3 regions of the Nocardioides koreensis genome follow, and region 1 is predicted to be linked to each of the others. Evidence: predicted binding sites of a transcription regulator. Region 1 holds the regulator's gene; each other region holds the start of a gene.
The links. Region 1 encodes LexA, which represses DNA repair genes until DNA is damaged. Its sites were predicted from a motif close to TCGAACANNTGTTCGA; they were not measured.

Region 1 (6,414 bases):
CGAGTGGTCGGCGAGGACGACCAGCATCGATTGCTCCCAGCGCCCCGACGACCTCAGCAGGTCCACGAAGCGCTGCGCCTGCCGGTCGGTGTCGGCCAGCGCCGTGCGCCGCGCCAGCTGCACGTCGTTGCCGGTGTAGTCGGCGTGCCCGAACCGGTCGATGTCGCCGAGGTTGACGAAGACCAGGTGCGGGTCGAGCTCGTCGACCATGGTCAGTGCCGCGTCCATGGTGAAGACGTCCGGCGCGTGCCCGGAGACGGGGACGACCGGCGCCGGCTCCCAGCGGTGGGTGGCCCGGTCGCCGAAGACGCCGTACAGGTACTCCTTGCTGAGCACCGTCCCGGTGGTCAGCCCGGCCCGGTTGAGCCGGCCGATCACGGTGCCGGTGCGGATGTCGCGCTTGCGGTCCATGGTCCGGACCTCGCCGAGCGCGCGGTCGAAGATCTCGTTGGCGGGCACACCGGTCCGGTCCGGCCGCAGCCCGGTCATCATCATCACGTGGTTGGGGATGGTCTCCATGACCCACATTGAGGCGGCCTCCGGGAAGCTCAGCCCACCCTCGCGCAGCGCGTGCAGGTTCGGGGTGAGCACCGGGGAGATCTCGTCGGGCCGGCAGCCGTCGACCACGAGCACGTAGGCGCGCTTCCTCGTCCCGGCACCGGCCGCGGCCACTGCCGGAGCGCCCGCCACCGTGGAGAACACCAGCCCGGCGCCGCCGGCGCGCAGGAGGGTACGCCGGCCGGTGCGGACCTGGGCCGCGCCGCGGGCGAACGCGCTGGTCTCGACGGGCTCGACCGACGACGGCGTGCACATGTCAGGCCCCCACGGGGTGGTCGACGGACACGACCCGGCCGCTGCCGGCCGGGGCGGCGTACGAGGTGGTCCAGGTGATCGTGGCGTCCCGGTCGGCCCGGTCGCTGATGATGAACCAGTCCATCTGGGCCCGCTGCGGGGTCAGGTCGAGCACCGAGAAGCCGTGCGCGTCGAAGTCGAGGTACTTGATGTGCCGGTTGTTGGCCTTGATCGTCTCCTCGACCGCGGTGCTGGTCGCCCCGGTCGGGTCGCCGGTGATGTCCTTGAGGTTGTTGGAGGTGACCGAGGTGCACACGAACTCCACGCCCGCGGTCTCGTCCTCGCTCGGCCCCTGCCCGGTGTAGGTGGACGCGTCGTACGGCAGCTCGGCGGCCCAGCCGGAGTGGATGTCGCCGGTGATGAAGACGGTGTCCTTGACCTGGTGGTTGCGGATGAAGTCGAAGACCCGGCGCCGGTCGGCGGTGTAGCCGTCCCACTGGTCGACGTTGTACGGCGCGCCGTTCGCCGGCAGCAGTCCGGTCACGTCGTTGACCGGGTTGACCAGCTCGTCGGGCAGGTCGCCGAAGTTCACCGGCGCGATCATCACCGGGTTGCCGATCAGCTTCCACTGCACGCCGCGGTGCCGGCGCAGCGAGCCCTCGAGCCAGTCCAGCTGCTGCTCGCCGGTGATGGTGCGGGTCGGGTCGCTGACCTCGCCGTCGGGCCACGGGGCCGGCGGCGCGGGGGAGTCGACCTGCTTGCTGCGGTGGGTGCGCAGGTCGAGCATGCTGAGCTCGGCCAGGGTGCCGAAGCGGAGCCGGCGGAAGAGCCGGCTGCCGTCCCCGATCCGGACGCTGCCGTCGAGCCGCGCGGGCATCCACTCGTCGTACGCCCGGTGCGCGCGGGCGCGGCGCGCCTTGAAGCTGCCCTCACCGCCGTCGCCGTGGCCCGGGGTGTGGTTCTCGGCGCCGTGCTTCCAGGTGTCGTTGGCGACCTCGTGGTCGTCCCAGGTGACGATCCACGGGTACTTCGCGTGGGCGTCCTGCAGGTCCGGGTCGGTCTTGTACTGCGCGTGCCGCTGCCGGTAGTCCGCCAGCGAGACCATCTCGTGGGCGGGCTGGTGCTTGCGGATGTCCTCGTTGTCCGGGCCGTAGCCGTACTGGCCGGGGCCGTACTCGTATAGGTAGTCGCCCAGGTGCACCACCGCGTGCAGGTCGTCACGCGCGGCCAGCCCGCGGTAGGCGCTGAACCAGCCGGCCTGGAGGTTGGCGCAGGAGACCACGCCGAAACGCAGGTGGTCCGGGGTGGCGTCGGCGGCGGGCGCGGTGCGGGTGCGCCCGGCCCGGCTGGTGTGGCCGTCCCAGCGGAACCGGTAGTGGTACCAGCGCGCCGGGTCCAGCCCGGTCACGTCCACCTTGACGGTGTGGTCGCGCTCCGGGCCGGTCGCGAAGCTGCCGCGGCGCACCACGTGCCGGAAGCGCTCGTCGGTGGCCACCTCCCAGTGCACCCGGACCCGGGGCCCGTGGCCCGAGCCCGGGGTGCTCGCCGCGGTCGGCGTGACGCGGGTCCAGATCACGACGGCCCGGGGCAGCGGGTCGCCGGACGCGACACCGTGCCGGAAGGCCCGGTGGCCGGCGGCACGCTGCGAGGCGGTCGCGTCGGCGGTGCCGGCCACGGTCACCAGGACACCTCCGGCGGCGCCGGTGGCCAGGACGGTACGCCGGGGCAGCGCGCGGTTCAGGGCGGGGCGAGGTGTGGTCACGGACCGATCAACGGAGCTGATCGGTCAGAGGTGACGCGGCCGGGGTGTGAGCACCGTCCCGTCACCCGCGCGTCACCGGAGGGACACCCGCCGGTGGGCTGACGCGGCGGCGGACTACTTGGCGTGCGCGGCTGCGCTGGGCGCGCCGGGACCGGCGGACACAAGCTCCGGGGCGTCCGACGCGGTGTCGCCGTTGGTGCGACCCGGGGCGTCCTTGGGCGACGGCAGGGTCTCGGCGGCCAGGAACCCGGCCACGACCACGAGCCAGCCGACGATGACGTCGATGACCCAGTGGTTGCCGGTGCCGACGATCACGATCGCGGTGCCGGCCGCGTAGGCCCAGCCGAGGCCCTTGAGCCAGTGCCAGCGGGCGTGCCGCTGCAGCGAGATCGCGACCCAGAGCGCCCAGCCCGCGTGCAGGGAGGGGAACGCGGCGAGCTCGTTGGTCAGCCCGCCCAGGCCGCGCGGCGCGGAGGCGTCCGTGCCCCACCAGCCGTCGGCGGCGTGCAGGCTCAGCACGTCGGCGTACCCCTGGATGAACCGCGGCGGCGCGGTGGGCATCAGCAGGTAGGCGACCAGGCCGAGGATGGTGGCGATGGCGAGCGCCCGGCGGGCGGGCACGTAGCAGTGCCGGCCGAGGCGGTAGAGCCACAGGAGCACCGCGCCGGTGACGATGTAGTGGAGCGTGGCGTACCAGTAGCTGCCGACCAGCCCGATCGCGTCGTTGTCGATGAAGAGCTTGTTGAGCGACAGCTCCCAGTGGATGCCGAGGTGCCGCTCGATGTGGAGCAGGTCGTTCGCGCGGGCCAGGGCCGGCCCCATGTTGGCGTCGGCGAAGAGCCGGGAGAGGCTGTAGGCGACCCACAGGGAGAGCACCAGCACCAGCTCGAGCACGCCACGGAAGACCCTCGGGTATCGGTTACGGATCCCCGGGATCACGGGCAGGCTCGGCATCGTCACAGGCGTACTTTCGGGCTCACTGATCGTCAGACAGAGCCAAGTATTACCCGGAAGTATTCCGATGACAGGGGATTAAGGCCCCTTGTCACGCGCGGCGTCACATGCGGCGCAGGACCGCAGTGACCTTCCCGAGGATGGTCGCGTGGGTGCCGTCGATGGGCTCGTAGGCGTCGTTGTGGGGGAGCAGCCACACCTGGCCGTCCTTGCGCTGGAACGTCTTGACGGTGGCCTCGCCGTCGATCATGGCGGCCACGATCTCGCCGTTCTCGGCGGTCTGCTCCTGGCGGATCACGACGTAGTCGCCGTTGCAGATGGCGGCGTCGATCATCGAGTCCCCGGAGACCTCGAGCAGGAAGAGCTGGCCGTCGCCGACGAGCTGCTTGGGCAGCGGGAAGACGTCCTCGATCCGCTCCTCGGCGAGGATCGGGCCACCGGCGGCGATCCGCCCGACGACGGGGACGTACTGCGCGGCGGGCACGGCGTCGCCGATCCCGGTCTCGTCGTACGACGACTCGTCGGCCGCCGAGATCGAGCGGCGGGCCGCCAGCACCTCGGGCAGGAACACCTCGATCGCGCGCGGCCGGTTGGGGTCGCGCTTGATGAACCCCTTCTCCTCGAGCACCTTCAGCTGGTGCGCGACGCTGGAGGAGCTGGTCAGGCCGACCGACTCGCCGATCTCGCGCATGCTCGGCGGGTAGCCGCGCCGCTCGATCGAGCCCTTGATCGTGGTCAGCACGCGCTGCTGGCGCGGGGTCAGGCCGGTGGCGTCCGGGGGGCCGTCGGGCAGCTGGGCAACCTTGTGGGCGTCGGTCTTCTTCGTGGCCATGCGGCTGCCTCCGGGTTCGCGGCGTACGGCCCGGGCGTCCCGGGCTGGTGCCACCAACCGTAGCCAAACCGGACCGGTGATTCAAACATCTGTTCGAACTGCGTGTCGCACTGGTCAACCGGTGGTCGAGCCTGTCGAGACCACGCCCGGTCTGGTTGACTCCCGTCATGTCGACGAACCCCGCCCCCAGCTCCGAGCCCATCAGCTGTGTCGTCACCGGCGGCGCCCGCGGCATCGGTCGCGGCATCGCCGAGCGGATGGTCGCCCGGGGGTACCAGGTCGTGCTGACCGACGTGGACGGCGAGGGCGCGAGGCGGACCGCCGACGAGATCGGCGCCGCCGAGGGGCTGGCGCACGACGTCCGTGACCCGGGCTCCCACGCGGAGGCCGCCGCGACGGCCGGGCGGCACGGCGTGCTCACTGCGTGGTTCAACAACGCCGGCGTCGGCGACGACGGCACCCTGGCGGAGCTGTCCGAGGAGGCCGTGCGGCGCCTGGTCGACGTCAACCTGATGGGCACGATGTGGGGGATGCGCGCGGCGATCGCGGCCTTCGAGGCCTCCGGGCGCGACGGCGACATCGTCAACACGGCGTCGCTGGCCGGGCTGGGGCCGGTGCCCGGCTACAGCGTGTACGCCGCGACCAAGGCCGCCATCGTGTCGATCTCGATGTCCGGTGACGTCGAGACCCGCAAGGGGATCCGGGTGCGCGCGCTCTGCCCGGACGGGGTGAGGACCGCGATGCTCGACCAGCAGACACCCGGCGGGATGGGGAGCGCGCTGGTCCACTCCGGCGGCCGGATCCTCACCGTGGACGAGGTGGCCGAGGAGGCGGTGGGCCTGCTGGGCAGCCGCCGCGTGGTGCGCTCGGTGCCGGGCTGGCGCGGTGGCGTGGTCCGGGTCTCCGCGATGGCGCCGTCGGTGGCCGCCCGCGGGCTGGGCCTCTTCGTGGCGCAGGGGCGTCGCGCGATCAGCCGCAACGCCTGATCCGCGTCGGGGGCCGCTCGAACGTGTTCGAACAAATGTTCGTCCAGGGCCTTGTGCTGTTCGAACACCTGCTCTAACCTCGTACACATGTTCGATCGAACGTCTGATCGAGCCGATCGTGACCAGGGTGGTCCAGACATCCCGCAGGGGACTGTCGGTGGCCGCCGTTAGACATCGGTTCGACAGCAGATCGAGCTAACGACCCGAGGCTGACCGCCGCTTCCCCAGGAGGTCCCGATGAGCACGATGACCGCGAGCACCACGTTCCGTCCCACGCTGGCCCCGGCGAGCGCCGGCCAGCTCCGGCTGACCCGCCGCGGCCGGCTCGTCGTCCTGGCGCTGGCGATGCTCGTCGCCCTCGGACTGGGGCTGGCCCTGGCCGCCGGCTCGGTCGCCACCGAGGAGCCCGGCACCCCCGAGCCGACCCGCGTCGTGATGGTCGGTGCGGGTGACACGCTCTGGGGCATCGCCGCCGACATCGCCGACGACGGCGGCGTCCGCACCATGATCGACCGCATCGAGCGGCTCAACGCCCTCGACTCCGGGATGGTCGTCGCCGGCCAGCGGCTGCGCGTGCCCGTCGAGTGACCCAGGCCCCCTGGGGCAGCACCAACACAGACTCCCGCCGGTCGACTCGACCCCGACCGGCGGGCCGGGGAAGACGTGGGGCGGGGCCAGGTGGCCCCGCCCCACTTCGTTTGCCATCCTCACGCCATGCCCACGTCGTACGCCGCCTGCCGCGCGCGGCCGACGTCACGCTGACCTTCCACGCCGAGCGCCGCGCCCTGGCGCGTCGGCTGCCGGAGGTCTTCGCCCGCACCGTGATCGACGGCATGGTCTGGGTCTGCTGGCCCAAGAAGGCCGCCCAGCGCTCCGCCCGCAACCCGGACGGTCCGGTCTCGGACCTCGACGAGAACCTCGTGCGCGGGCTCGGCCTCGGGCTGGGCTTCGTCGACGTCAAGGTGGCAGCGGTGGACGAGGTGTGGTCCGGGCTGAAGTTCGTGCGCCGGGCCGCCGACCGGCAGCGCTGAGTCCTGCTGGACTGGACCAGTCAGCGAGAAGCGCGTCGGCCACCGGCTGGCCGCACG
Region 2 (6,414 bases), on a different contig from region 1:
GCGGCCCAGCTCCGGAGCCGGTACAGCCCGGGCAGCAGCAGGACGAGGAGCACGATGCCGCCGACGCGGTCACCCGCGTCGGACCCGAATGCGAGCAACAGCGCCCCCAGCAGCACGAACGGGGACAGGAGCAGCGCGACCACCCAGAAGACGGCCGTGCGCACGGGATGGCGGCTGACCGGCCGCGGCAGACCGCCGAGCCCCTGGAGGACGTCGTCGAGCTCGCCGTAGGTCCGGGCCGACAGTGCACGACCGGTCCGCTGCTCCAGCTCGCCGGACGAGAGCCTGCCCTGGGCGAACGCCTCGGACAGCAGCCGCACCACGGCGTCCCGGTCGGCGTCCGCGGCGAGCAGGCCGTCCCGCGCCGCGGTCTCCGCCGGGGGAGCGCCACGGGCCGGGAACAGGGACCCGATCATCCGGGCGGCCTCGCCCAGGTCGAGGGTGGGTGCCGGGCTCCCCGCGACCGCGGTGGGTCCGAGCCTCCGGGCGTGGGCGGCGGCCAGTCCTCCCGCTGCGGTGAGCGTCACGGAGTCCCCGGTCGCCTCCACCAGGCCGCCCTGCCGGAGCCGCAGGACGGCCGCCCGGACGGCCTCGGCCGGCTGCCCGAGCCGCTCGGCGATGGTCGTGGCCGTGCTACCCGCGGGCGCCACGGCCGCGAGGACCAGGACGTCGATCTCTCCCGTGTCGGGCTGGCTCACCACGCCGGACAGGCTAGTCCCGCCTCGGGCCATGTGCCTGGGAACGCGGCATGTCGCGTTCGCGCAGCACACGACCCCGTGCCCTGCGAGAGGATCGCACCATGACACGAGAGCCTGCCCGCAGCCGCGCCACCGGGGGCGTCCGATGACGCCGGAGCGCCGCGGTGTCCTGGTCACCGGGGGTTCCCGCGGCATCGGCGCCGCCATCGCCCGCGCCTTCGCGGAGCAGGGCGACCGGGTCGCGGTCCACTACGGGACCTCGGCGCGGTCGGCCGAGGAGGTGCGCGCCTCCCTCGCCGGGGAGGGGCACGTCAGCGTGCAGGCGGACATGGCCCAGCCGGACGCGGTGCGCGCGGCGGTGGACCGCGCCGCCGACGAGCTCGGCCGGCTGGACGTGCTGGTGAACAACGCCGGGGTCTTCCGCGCGCACCCGCCGCTGACCACGTCGTACGACGAGTGGCAGGCGGCCTGGTCGCAGACCCTGGCCACCAACCTCGTCGGCGCCGCCAACGCAGCCTTCTGCGCGGTCCCGCACCTGCAGGCCGCCGGCGGCGGCGCGATCGTCAACGTGTCGAGCCGCGGTGCGTTCCGGGGCGAGCCGGCGAACCCGGCCTACGCGGCGTCCAAGGCAGGGATGAACGCCTTCGGCCAGTCGATGGCGCTCGCCCTGGCGCCGCACGGGATCGCCGTCGGCACGGTGGCGCCCGGCTTCGTGCAGACCGAGATGGCGCGCGAGGTGCTCGACGGCCCCGGCGGCGACGCCGTACGTGCCCAGTCGCCGTTCGGGCGGGTGGCCCGCCCCGAGGAGGTCGCCGCCGCGGTGCTCTGGCTCGCCTCCCCGCAGGCGCGCTTCTCCACGGGCACGATCATCGACGTGAACGGCGCCTCCTACCTGCGCAGCTAGCCCTGCGCAGCGAGGGGGCAGGATGTAATCGTGCTCGACTTCGCCTCCCTCGCCGGACCCGTCGTCCTCGACGGCGGGCTCTCCACGGCCCTGGAGGAACAGGGCGCCGATCTCGGCGGCGCGCTGTGGACGGCCCGGCTCCTGGGCGAGGAGCCGGACCGGATCGCGCGGGCGCACCGCGCCTACTACCGGGCGGGGGCCCGGGTCGTGACGACCGCGAGCTACCAGGCCAGCGTCGAGGGCCTGGTCGCCGCCGGGTACGACGCGGCGCAGGCGCGGCGCCTGATCACCTCCAGCGTGACCCTCGCGCGCGAGGTCCGCGACGAGCTGGCGGACACGCACCCGGGGCTGCTGGTGGCCGCCTCCGTCGGGCCGTACGGCGCGTTCCTGGCCGACGGCTCGGAGTACCGGGGCCGGTACGGCGTCCCGGCGGCGCGGCTGCGGGAGTTCCATGCCCCGCGCCTGGAGCTGCTCGCCGCGGCCGGCCCCGACCTGCTCGCCGTCGAGACCGTCCCCGACTCCGACGAGGCCGAGGTCCTGGTCCCGCTGCTGGAGGATCTCGGTGTCCCCGCCTGGTTCAGCTACTCCGTGCGCGGCGCCACCACCAACGCCGGCCAGCCGCTGCCGGAGGCGTACGCCGTCCTCGCCGGCAGCCGGTCGATCATCGCCGCGGGCGTCAACTGCTCCGAGCAGGCCGACGTGCTGGGCGCCGTGCGCGCTGCGGTGGCCGCGACCGGGTTGCCGGCCGTGGCCTACCCCAACCGTGGCGGCAGCTGGGACAGCGACACCAAGCAGTGGGCCTACGGGGACCCGCTCGACCTCGGTCTCGCCGAGGACTGGATGGCCGCCGGTGCCCGCCTCGTCGGCGGCTGCTGTGGCACCGGGCCGGCGGACATCGCCGCCCTGGCCGAACGCTTGGTGCGGCTCCGGCGTCCGACGAGGTGACGAGCGAACGTGCGATGCTCCTGGCCATCGATACGCGCCGAGCCACAGAAGGAGTCACGACATGGACATGCGCCTGGAGCTCGTCCCGCTGCCCACGACCGATGTGGACCGGAGCAAGGAGTTCTACGTCGACCGGCTGGGATTCCACCTCGACCACGACGTCGAGCCCGGCAACGGGATGCGGGTCGTCCAGCTGACCCCACCCGGCTCGGCGTGCTCGATCGCCCTCGGAGTCGGGTTCAGTGAACCCGACGCGCCCCGCGTGCTCAACCTGCACCTGGTGGTCGACGACGTCGAGGAGGCCCGTGCTCACCTGTCGGGCAGGGGCGTCGTGGTCTCCGAGGTCAACGACATGGGGGCGTCAAGTACGCGTTCTTCACCGACCCCGATGGGAACTCCTGGGCGCTCCAGGAGATTGTTCGATGACCGGGACCGGGAGCGGGGCCGGGGAGGCTCAGACCGTCTCGAAACCGGACGGTCGCGACCAGAAGACCTGAGAACTGGGGACCTTCGACCCCTCAGCCGGGCTGGGTCCGGGGTACGGATGAAGTGGCCCGTCCCTTGTCCTCAGTGAGAGTTGGCCCCCTAGGTCCTCTTTGCAGGGCGAGGGGCGGGCAGTGACCAGCGGGTCCCCGGGCGGGGCTTCGGCAGCCACCGCGGCCCGGTCGCCGTGGACGCGTTCAGAAGACGTTGAGCGGCCGGAACTGCACAGAGATCCGGGGCCCGGCGTGCGCGACCTTGGGGACGGCGTGCTCCCAGGTCCGCTGGCAGGAGCCGCCCATCACGACCAGGTCGCCGTGGCCCATCTCGATCGCGATCGACTCGCCGCCGGTCCGCGGGCGCAGCACCAGCCGGCGCGGGTCCCCGACCGAGACGATCGCGACCAGGGTGTCCTGGCTGCGGCCGCGGCCGATGGTGTCGCCGTGCCAGGCGACGCTGTCGCGGCCGTCGCGGTAGTAGCAGCAGCCCGCGGTCACGAACGGCTCCCCGAGCTCGGGCAGGTAGTGGTCGGACAGCGCGTCGCGGGCCTCCTCCAGCACCGGGTGCGGCAGCGGCTCGCCCACGCCGTACGTGTGCAGGAGGCGGGGTACGTCGACCTCCCGGTCGTACATCTGGCGCCGCTCGGCCCGCCACGGCACCTCGGCCACGAGCGCGGCGAACACCTCGTCGGCGCCGGGCAGCCAGGTCCGCTGCACGTCCACCCAGGCGCCCCGGCTCAGGGCCCGCCGCTCGAGCCCGGCGAAGGACCGCACGCCCGACGGGGGCGCCTCGAAGAGGGTTCCCTGGAAGTCCATGCCCCGATGCTACCTCGCCACGTCGAACACGTGTTCGATCTCGTGGTCCCGGGTGTCGGGGAGGAGTCGAGGAGAGGCCGGGGGCGCAAGGGCCGCAAACCCGTGGTCGCCGTTTGGTGATCCGCGAGATCGTGGTGCCATGACGCAGACCGCCCTCACCGACGGAACGCACACCGCACTGCCGGCCGCGCGCGTCCGGCACCTGACCAAGACCTACGGCAGCGGGGCCGCGCTGGTCACGGCCCTCGACGACGTCTCGCTCGACCTGGCCACCGGCGAGTTCACCGCGGTGATGGGCCCCAGCGGCTCGGGCAAGTCGACGCTGATGCACTGCTGCGCCGCCCTCGACACCGGCGACTCGGGGTCGGTCTTCATCGGGGACCAGGACCTCACCACCCTCAAGGACAAGGCGCTCACCCGGCTGCGCCGCGACGAGATCGGCTTCGTCTTCCAGTCCTACAACCTCGTCCCGACGCTGACCGCGGAGGAGAACATCCTGCTGCCGCTGGCCATCGCCGGCCGCAGGCCCGACCCGGGCTGGTTCGACAGCGTGATCGCGACCGTGCGGCTGGGTGACCGGTTGCGGCACAAGCCCAGCGAGCTGTCCGGCGGCCAGCAGCAGCGGGTCGCGGTCGCCCGCGCGCTGGTCTCCCGGCCCCGGATCGTCTTCGCCGACGAGCCCACCGGCAACCTCGACTCGCGCTCCGGCGCCGAGGTGCTCGAGCTGCTGCGGCGCAGTGTCGACGACTTCGGGCAGACCATCGTGATGGTCACCCACGACCCGGTCGCGGCGGCGTACACCGACCGGGTCGTCTTCCTCGCCGACGGCCGGGTGGTCGACGAGGTCCGCCGTCCGAACCGCGAGCAGGTGCTGGAGATCATGGCCCGGATGTCGGCCGCCGGACCGGGCGCCTGACATGATCCGCGCGGCCCTCAAGAGCCTGCTCGGGCGCAAGGTGCGCCTGATCATGAGCACCTTCGCCATCGTGCTGGGGGTGGCGTTCGTGGTCGGCTCGCTGGTCTTCTCCGACACCCTGAACCGCAGCTTCACCGCGCTGTTCGCCTCGACGGTGGGGGACGTCGTCGTACGCCCCGTCGGCGGCACCACCGTCACCGGCGAGCCGTCCACGAAGACGATCCCCGCAGGGGTCGTCGACCGGCTGCGGACGGTGCCGGGCGCGGCCCGGGTGGACGGCAACGTCAGCTCGGTCGGCGCGTTCGTGGTGGGCACGGACAACAAGGTCGTGGGCGGCTTCGGGCCGCCGGCGCTGGGCGGCAACTGGACCGGCGCCCCGGCCGGTCACGACCTGCAGGGCCTCGCGATCCTGAGCGGGCACCCGCCGCACGGCGAGGACCAGGTGGTGCTCGACGAGAAGACCGCCGACCGGGGCGGCTACCAGATCGGCGACCGGGTCCGGCTGATCACGGCCACCCGGCTGACCCTGATGCCCGAGCTGGTCGGCATCGCGGGCTTCCCCGAGGGCGGGTCGCTGAACGGCGCCACGCTCGCGCTGTTCGACACCCCGACCGCGCAGCGGTTCTTCCTGGGCGGGAAGGACGTCTTCAACGACGTGTGGGTGACCGCCGCGGACGGCGTCTCGCAGGAGCAGCTGCGCGACCGCGTCGACGCCGCCCTGCCCGCCGGCTACGAGGTCGTCACCGGCGACACCGCGGCCGACGAGTCCGCCACCGACCTGCTCCAGGCGGTCTCGTTCCTCACCACGTTCCTGCTGATCTTCGCCGGGATCTCGCTGGTGGTCGGGGCGTTCCTCATCGTCAACACCTTCTCGATCCTGGTCGCGCAGCGCAGCCGCGAGCTCGCGCTGCTGCGCGCCCTCGGCGCCTCCAAGCGCCAGGTGAGCGCGTCGGTGCTGCTCGAGGCGTTCGTCCTCGGCGTGCTCGGGTCGACCGCCGGGCTCGGCCTGGGCTACGTGCTGGCGATGGCCATCCGGGCCCTGTTCGCGCGCTTCGGGCTCGACCTGTCCGGGCAGGCGCTGATCTTCCAGCCCCGCACGGTCCTCGCGGCGTACGTCGTGGGCGTCGTCGTCACGATGACGGCGGCGTGGCTGCCCGCGCGCCGGACCGGACGGATCGCGCCGGTGCAGGCGCTGCGCGACGACGTGGCGCTGCCCGAAGGCTCGATGCACCGGCGGCTGCTGCTGGGGATCGTGCTGATCGGCGCCGGGCTGACCACGCTGGCGCTGGGGCTGTTCGCCGACGTCCCGCACGCCGGGTACTTCGTCGGCGGCGGGGTGCTGGCCGTGCTGCTCGGGGTGTCCTCGGCGAGCCCGGTGATCAGCCGACCGTTCCTGCTGGGCGCCCGCGCGTCCTACGCCCGCGGCTTCGGCAGCATCGGCAACCTCGCCGGCCAGAACTCCCTGCGCAACCCGCGGCGTACGACGGCCACCGCGTCGGCGCTGATGATCGGGCTGACCCTGGCCTGCACGATGGCGATCGTCGGCGACTCCGCCAAGGCCTCGGTCGACAAGTCGGTGGCCGAGAACTTCGTGGGCGACTACATCGTCAGCAACGTCTTCGGCGGCGCGTTCCCCGCCGGCATCGCCCACCGGAT
Region 3 (6,414 bases), 120 kb from region 1:
CGTCGAGCAGCAGGTCCGCGATCTGGTCGGGGGTCAGCGCCGGGGTCATCCCCAGCTCGGGTCGGCTGGCGCCGAAGATCAGCGAGCGCAGGGCGACGGCAGCGACGGACGGCTCGACGGCCAGCTCGTCGCGGTGCGGCTCGAACAGGCCGGTGAGCCGCCGGTGCAGGTCCTCCTGGGCCTGCATCACGAACGGCGGCGGCCCGAACGCCGGCTTCCCGTCGGGCCCCGTGCGTTGGTGCTCGCCCGCCTCGTGGGCGGCCATCAGGTGCTGTCGGGCGGCCATCATCACCGACATCGTGAGCCGCATCCGGTCGAGCACCCGTTCGGTGGCCACCACCACCTTCGCGCGCAGCCCCTCGGCCCCGGCCATCGCCTCGTCGAAGGCGGCCTGCCCGTCGGCGGGGTTGATCGCCTCCTCGGCGGCGGCCAGCATCAGGCTCTTCTTGTCCGGGAAGACCCGGAAGATCGTGCCCTCCGCGATGCCGGCGGCCCGGGCGATCTCACGGGTGCTGACGTCGCCGCCCCTCTCGACGATGAGCGGGACCAGCACGGCGAGGATCGCCCTGCGGCGATCGTCGGGAGCCATGGCGGCGGCGCGGGGAGTCACGCCGTCCAGAGTAAGTGAGTGAGCGCTCACTCACAAGTGGATTTCCCGGATCTGCAGGTTCAGCAGGTGCCGTCCGCCAGTCCGGCGATCAGGTTCGGCAGCTCGGCCAACGTGGAGATCTCCGCGTCCGGCTCGGTGTGGCTCTCGTTGACCGCGCCGCGCCGGTTCAGCCAGATCCCCCGCCAGCCGGCGCGCTGTGCCGCCTCGACGTCGTGCGCCAGTGAGTCCCCGACCATGACCGCGTCGAAGTCCCACAGCGTGCCGTCACCGTCGAAGAACACCGCGATCACCACGGGCGCAGACCCAGGACACCCACGTCGGTCACGGCGCCAGCCGCTCCGTCGACCAGCCCGCACCGGAGCGGCGGTAGACGAGCCGGTCGTGCATCCGGCCCGGTCGTCCCTGCCAGAACTCGACCGCCTCCGCGTGCACGCGGTAGCCGCCCCACTCCTCGGGCGCCGGCACCTCGTCGGGGTAGCGGGCGTCGGCCTCGGCGTACGCCAGGCTCAGCTCGTCGCGACCGGTCACCACCCTCGACTGGTGGGAGGCCCACGCCCCGAGCCGCGAGCGCCGGGGCCGCTGCGCGAAGTACTCCTCCACCGCCGAGCGGTCCAGCGGCGCGGCCACGCCGTCGACCCGCACCTGGCGCTCGAGCGGGTGCCAGGGGAAGAGCAGCGCGCAGCGCGGGTTGCCGGCCAGCTCCTGGCCCTTGCGCGAGCCGGTGTTGGTGAAGAAGACGAAGCCGCGCTCGTCGAAGCCCTTGAGCAGCACCATCCGGGCGGAGGGCTGGAAGTCGGGCCCGACCGTCGCCACCACCATCGCGTTCGCCTCGTACAGGTCGGCGGCGATCGCCTCGTGCATCCACCGGTCGAACATCGCGAAGGGGTCCGGCTCGAGGTCGGCCTCGGTCAGCCCGGCGCGGGTGTACTCCGCTCGCAGGGAGGGCAGGTCGATCCGTCCGGTTCCGTCCACAGTCGCCATGCCCTCGACCCTAGGCGTTGCGAGGGGGCAGGTGCGACGATCCGGACAGGGGTGCAGAATGCGTCCGGCACGCCCGACCGGGCGCCCACCGAGCAGAGGAGCCGCGAGCGCATGACCGAGGTACACCACGGACTCGAAGGTGTCGTTGCGTTCGAGACCGAGATCGCCGAGCCCGACAAGGAAGGCTCCGCGCTGCGCTACCGCGGCGTGGACATCGAGGAGATTGTCGGGCGGGTGCCCTTCGAGAACATCTGGGGCCTGCTGATCGATGGCAGCTACACCCCGGGGCTCGCGCCCGCCGAGCCGTACAACCTGCCGGTCCACACCGGCGACGTGCGCGTCGACGTCCAGGCCGCGGTCGCGATGCTCGCCCCGGCCTTCGGCTTCGGCCAGACCTACGACATCTCCGACGAGCAGGCCCGGGCCGACCTCGGCCGGGTCGCGGTCATGGTTCTCTCGTACGCCGCGCAGTCCGCGCGCGGGCTGCACATGCCGGTGGTCCCCCAGTCCGAGGTCGACACGGGCAAGACCCTCGCCGAGAAGTTCCTGATCCGGTGGAAGGGCGAGGCCGACCCCAAGCACGTCAAGGCGATCGATGCCTACTGGTCCTCGGCCGCGGAGCACGGCATGAACGCCTCGACGTTCACCGCCCGCGTGATCACCAGCACCGGCGCCGACGTCGCTGCGGCCTTCTCCGGCGCCATCGGCGCGATGAGCGGCCCCCTCCACGGCGGCGCGCCTTCGCGGGTGCTCGGGATGATCGAGGAGGTCGAGAAGACCGGCGACGCCCGCTCCTACGTCAAGGGCCTGCTCGACTCCGGCGAGCGCCTGATGGGCTTCGGGCACCGTGTCTACCGGGCCGAGGACCCGCGCGCGCGAGTGCTGCGGCGTACGGCGCGCGAGCTGAACGCCCCGCGCTACGAGGTCGCCGAGTCGCTGGAGAAGGCCGCGCTGGCCGAGCTCCGCGAGCGCCGCCCGGACCGCGTTCTGGAGACCAACGTCGAGTTCTGGGCCGCGATCGTCCTCGACTTCGCCGAGGTGCCGGCCAACATGTTCACCTCGATGTTCACCTGCGCCCGCACCGGCGGCTGGTCGGCGCACATCCTCGAGCAGAAGCGCACCGGCCGGCTGATCCGCCCCTCGGCGGTCTACACGGGCCCGTCGTCCCGCAAGGCCGACGAGGTCGACGGCTGGAACGCCGACTGGGCGAAGGACTGACGCTCCCTGACGACTTCATGGGAGCGCTCGGCACCATCGGAACGCGCGAACCGGCGCTCGGCACTCCCATGAAGCCCGCGCGGCAGGCCGGTCAGCCCTGAGGCAGCCGCCCGTCGTACCAGCTGGTGCGGCCCTTGCCGCCCTTGCGGGTCAGCGAGACGTGCAGGTGGTCGCGGTGGCGCAGCGTCGTGCTGCACTTCTTGCGGCTCTTGCACCCCGAGCTGAGGTAGGACTCCTTCTCGAACCCGCTCCAAGCCGGGTACATGTGGTCGTTCCAGATCACGTACATGATCCCCATCCGGCGCGCCCGGGCGTCGGTGTTGCCACGGCGGTCGGTCTCGAAGACCCAGTCCATGAAGGCGTGCGCCCGCTTGCGGTCGGACTTCTTGGACGCGTCGAGGAACCAGTCGAACGCCCGACCCTCCTTGTGCTCGGAGGTGCCGCCGCTGTCGCACGAGCGCGAGATCGGCCCGAACCCACCCCCGAAGCGCTTCACCAGCCGCTTCCCGAGGTACGTCGTCCCGGGCTTGGCCCGCGGCGAGCACTTCGTCTGCGGCTGGTACGACGCGTAGTCCTCGAGCGGCGTGGCCGACGCGGGCGCTGAGACCAGGGCTAGAAGGATGAGCAGGGCGAGGGCTGGGGTGGTTCGGATCCGAGACACCGGACGAGGGTAGGTCGGTCTTCGAGCCGTGTCAGACGAATGCGCAGCCTGCGCCGGCGCACCACCGCCACTCGGCTTGCGGGTTCGCTCTGGTTGCGGTCTTGGCTGGCTACGGCGGGGGTCCGCTCGGGGTCGCGGCCGGTTTCCGGCTCGCGGTCGGCGGTCGGTCCCCTTCGGCTCGAAAAGTTTCTCGAAAGTTTCTTCGGATAGCGTCTCATCAGATGAGATATGCACAGGTCAGGAGCCCGGGACTGTCGGTGGGCTCTGGTTGAGTCAGGACATGGAGCAGCCCACCGATCTCCCCACCACCCCCGCGGGGGTGGTCGCGGACGTGAACGGTCGGCTGGCCTGCCTGGACGAGGCGCTGTGGGCGGCCAAGACGTCGGAGGAGCTGGTCGAGGCGGTCGCCGAGGCCGAGACGCTCCGCGCGCACCTGGCCGGCCTGGAGGCCTCGATGCTGGCCGAGATCGAGGCCCGGAAGATCCCGAAGCAGGAGCTGGCCTGGTCCTCGACCGCCGGCTGGTTCACCCACCTGGCCGGGATGAAACGGGGGCAGGGGCACCGCACCGTCGAGCAGGCCCCGCTCCTGGTGACGGAGCGGACCGCCACCCACGCCGCGCTGCTGGCCGGACGGGTCTCCCCGGAGCAGGCCGCGATCATCGTGGCCGCGATCGAGAAGCTCCCCCTCGACCCCGCGGTCCGGGCGGAGGGCGAGGAGCTGCTGCTGGAGGCGGCGTCCCGGCTGACCGCCACCGAGCTGCACCATGCCGCCAAGCGCCTGGTGCTGGTGGTCGACCCCGACAAGGCCGAACGCGACGCCGAGAAGGCCCTGGACCGCGAGGACCGGGCCGCGCACCTGCACCGGCACCTGTCCATCACCGAGGACGGCGCCGGCGGCGTCCGGCTCCGGGGCCGCGGCACCGTCGAGGACGCCGCCATCCTCAAGGCCGCCTTCCTGCCGCTCACCAAGCCCGAACCCGCCGTCGACCCCGAGACCTGCGAGGAGAACGTCGACCCCCGCGACCACGGCGCCCGCATGTGGGACGCCCTGGTGGCGACCGCCCAGCACGCCCTGGACACCGACCTGCCCCCGGACTGCCACGGCGCAAGACCCCGGGTCACCGTCACCACGTCGCTGGAGGTGCTGCGCCAGAAGATCGACTGGGCCACCCTCGGCACCCCCGCCGTCACGGATGACGGGCTCGAGCTGGCGCCCTCGGTGATCCGGCGGCTGGCCTGCGACGCCGACATCATCCCCGTCGCCCTCGGCGGCAAGGGCGAGGTCCTCGACGTCGGCCGCACCAGCCGGCTGGTCACCCCAGCGATCTGGCGGGCCGTGGTCTGCCGGGACCGGCACTGCACCTTCCCCGGCTGCACCCGGCCCCCGCTCATGTGCCACGCCCACCACATCCTCCACTGGGTCGACGGCGGCGAGACCAAGCTCGAGAACCTCGTCCTGCTCTGTGGCCAGCACCACCGGGTCATCCACCACACCCCCTGGCAGGTCCGCCTCAACCCCCACGACGGCCGACCCGAGTTCCTGCCCCCACCCAAGCGTGGGCACCCACCACCCGAGTGGATCAGAAGCCGACCAAGACGCGAGTGAACGCAGTCAGCGACGCAACCGACCACCCCCCACCCAGCCAGAAGCGGCGAGGGCGAGGCTGCCGCACCGTGGGGTCGGCAGCGCGGGCAGGGTGCAAGGAGCGTAAAAGCGAGCCGGGGGGCGCCGCCACGGCGCGCAACCCCAAGCAGACGACGCTGCGGCGCCAACGGCGAAGCAAGCGACGGCGCCCTGCCCGCGCAGCCGACCCCACCGATGAGACCCCGAGACCCCGCCGAAAGAGAGCCCGGCCCCCGCCGGAAGAATCCGCCCCCGCCGGAAGAATCCGGCCCCGCCGGAAGAATCCGGCCACCGCCGGCAATATGTCGACACCGACTCCTATGCTGCGCGCATGACCTCACGGGACGACCTGCAGCAGACCCGCGACCTCTGGGATGCTGAAGCCGCAAGCTTCGACGAAGCGGCCGACCACGGCCTTCGGGACGACACGGTCCGCGCGGCATGGCGCGAGCTGCTGCTCGACGCCCTGCCGCCGGCGCCCGCCCGGGTCGCTGACCTGGGCAGCGGCACCGGCACGCTGGCGCTGCTGCTCGCCGGGCACGGCTACACGGTGGACGGGGTCGACATCTCCCCCGAGATGGTGCGGCTGGCGCAGGAGAAGGCTGCCGGTGACACCGCCGTGCGGTTCACCGAGGGCGACGCCTCGGCGCCGCCGCTCGACCCGGCGTCGTACGACGTGGTGCTGTGCCGCCATGTCCTGTGGGCGATGCCCGACCCGGCGGCGACCCTGCGCCGCTGGATCGACCTGCTGGTGCCGGGCGGCCGCCTGCTGCTGGTCGAGGGCCGGTGGTTCAACGGCGCCGGGCTGTCCGCGGCCGAGACCGTCGCGCTGGTCGAGGGGGCCGGCCGGGAGGCCGAGCTGACGCTGCTGCCGGAACCCGTCTACTGGGGCCGGGAGATCGACGACGAGCGGTACCTCGTCGTCAGCTGAGCCGGGGCGGTTGCCGTCACGGAACCAGCTCTTGAAGAGGGTCAGTACACTGGGGGCTCGAGGGGAGTACCTCACCCAAGCACCTTCCGGTCAGTACGACGGCCCCGTGGCCGTCCCGGGCGGGCACCGGCAGCTCCAGGAGCCGGTCGAGGAAGACCTCGGACACCATCTGTCGTCCGAGGAGACCCCGTGCCTCTCATCGCCGCTGCCACTGCCACGATCGGCACCCCGACCCTGTGGGCCGTCACGATCGGCCTCGTCCTGGTCCTCCTGGCCGTGGACTTCCTGCTCACCCGCCGACCCCACGAGGTCTCCCTGCGCGAGGCGCTGGCGTGGTCCGCGTTCTACGTCGCGCTGCCGCTCGCGTTCGGTGGCTGGGTCTGGTGGCA

Region 2: a site for LexA is predicted at 3,865-3,880, ahead of ABD268_RS01815 (alpha-ketoglutarate-dependent dioxygenase AlkB). Genes of this name have one in related genera too.
Region 3: a site for LexA is predicted at 3,661-3,676, ahead of ABD268_RS11245 (HNH endonuclease signature motif containing protein). Genes of this name have one in related genera too.

Annotation. Positions count from the first base shown of each region.
Region 1 covers NZ_BAAAQR010000006.1:174,246-180,659, forward strand. The annotation lists gene ABD268_RS11855 (alkaline phosphatase family protein) at 1-813, opposite strand, end outside; gene ABD268_RS11860 (alkaline phosphatase D family protein) at 815-2,554, opposite strand; gene ABD268_RS11865 (phosphatase PAP2 family protein) at 2,669-3,508, opposite strand; gene lexA (transcriptional repressor LexA) at 3,612-4,340, opposite strand; gene ABD268_RS11875 (SDR family NAD(P)-dependent oxidoreductase) at 4,508-5,326, shown strand; gene ABD268_RS11880 (LysM peptidoglycan-binding domain-containing protein) at 5,564-5,914, shown strand; gene ABD268_RS11885 (hypothetical protein) at 6,025-6,357, shown strand; gene ABD268_RS11890 (hypothetical protein) at 6,378-6,414, opposite strand, start outside.
Region 2 covers NZ_BAAAQR010000001.1:384,346-390,759, reverse strand. The annotation lists gene ABD268_RS01835 (DUF1707 SHOCT-like domain-containing protein) at 1-701, opposite strand, end outside; gene ABD268_RS01830 (SDR family NAD(P)-dependent oxidoreductase) at 844-1,602, shown strand; gene mmuM (homocysteine S-methyltransferase) at 1,633-2,547, shown strand; gene ABD268_RS01820 (VOC family protein) at 2,609-3,121, shown strand; gene ABD268_RS01815 (alpha-ketoglutarate-dependent dioxygenase AlkB) at 3,228-3,842, opposite strand; gene ABD268_RS01810 (ABC transporter ATP-binding protein) at 3,982-4,758, shown strand; gene ABD268_RS01805 (ABC transporter permease) at 4,760-6,414, shown strand, end outside.
Region 3 covers NZ_BAAAQR010000006.1:52,548-58,961, reverse strand. The annotation lists gene ABD268_RS11270 (TetR/AcrR family transcriptional regulator) at 1-610, opposite strand, end outside; gene ABD268_RS11265 (HAD family hydrolase) at 670-903, opposite strand; gene pdxH (pyridoxamine 5'-phosphate oxidase) at 932-1,591, opposite strand; gene ABD268_RS11255 (citrate synthase 2) at 1,703-2,809, shown strand; gene ABD268_RS11250 (VldE C-terminal domain-containing protein) at 2,901-3,470, opposite strand; gene ABD268_RS11245 (HNH endonuclease signature motif containing protein) at 3,751-5,076, shown strand; gene ABD268_RS11240 (class I SAM-dependent methyltransferase) at 5,426-6,025, shown strand; gene ABD268_RS11235 (TerC/Alx family metal homeostasis membrane protein) at 6,215-6,414, shown strand, end outside.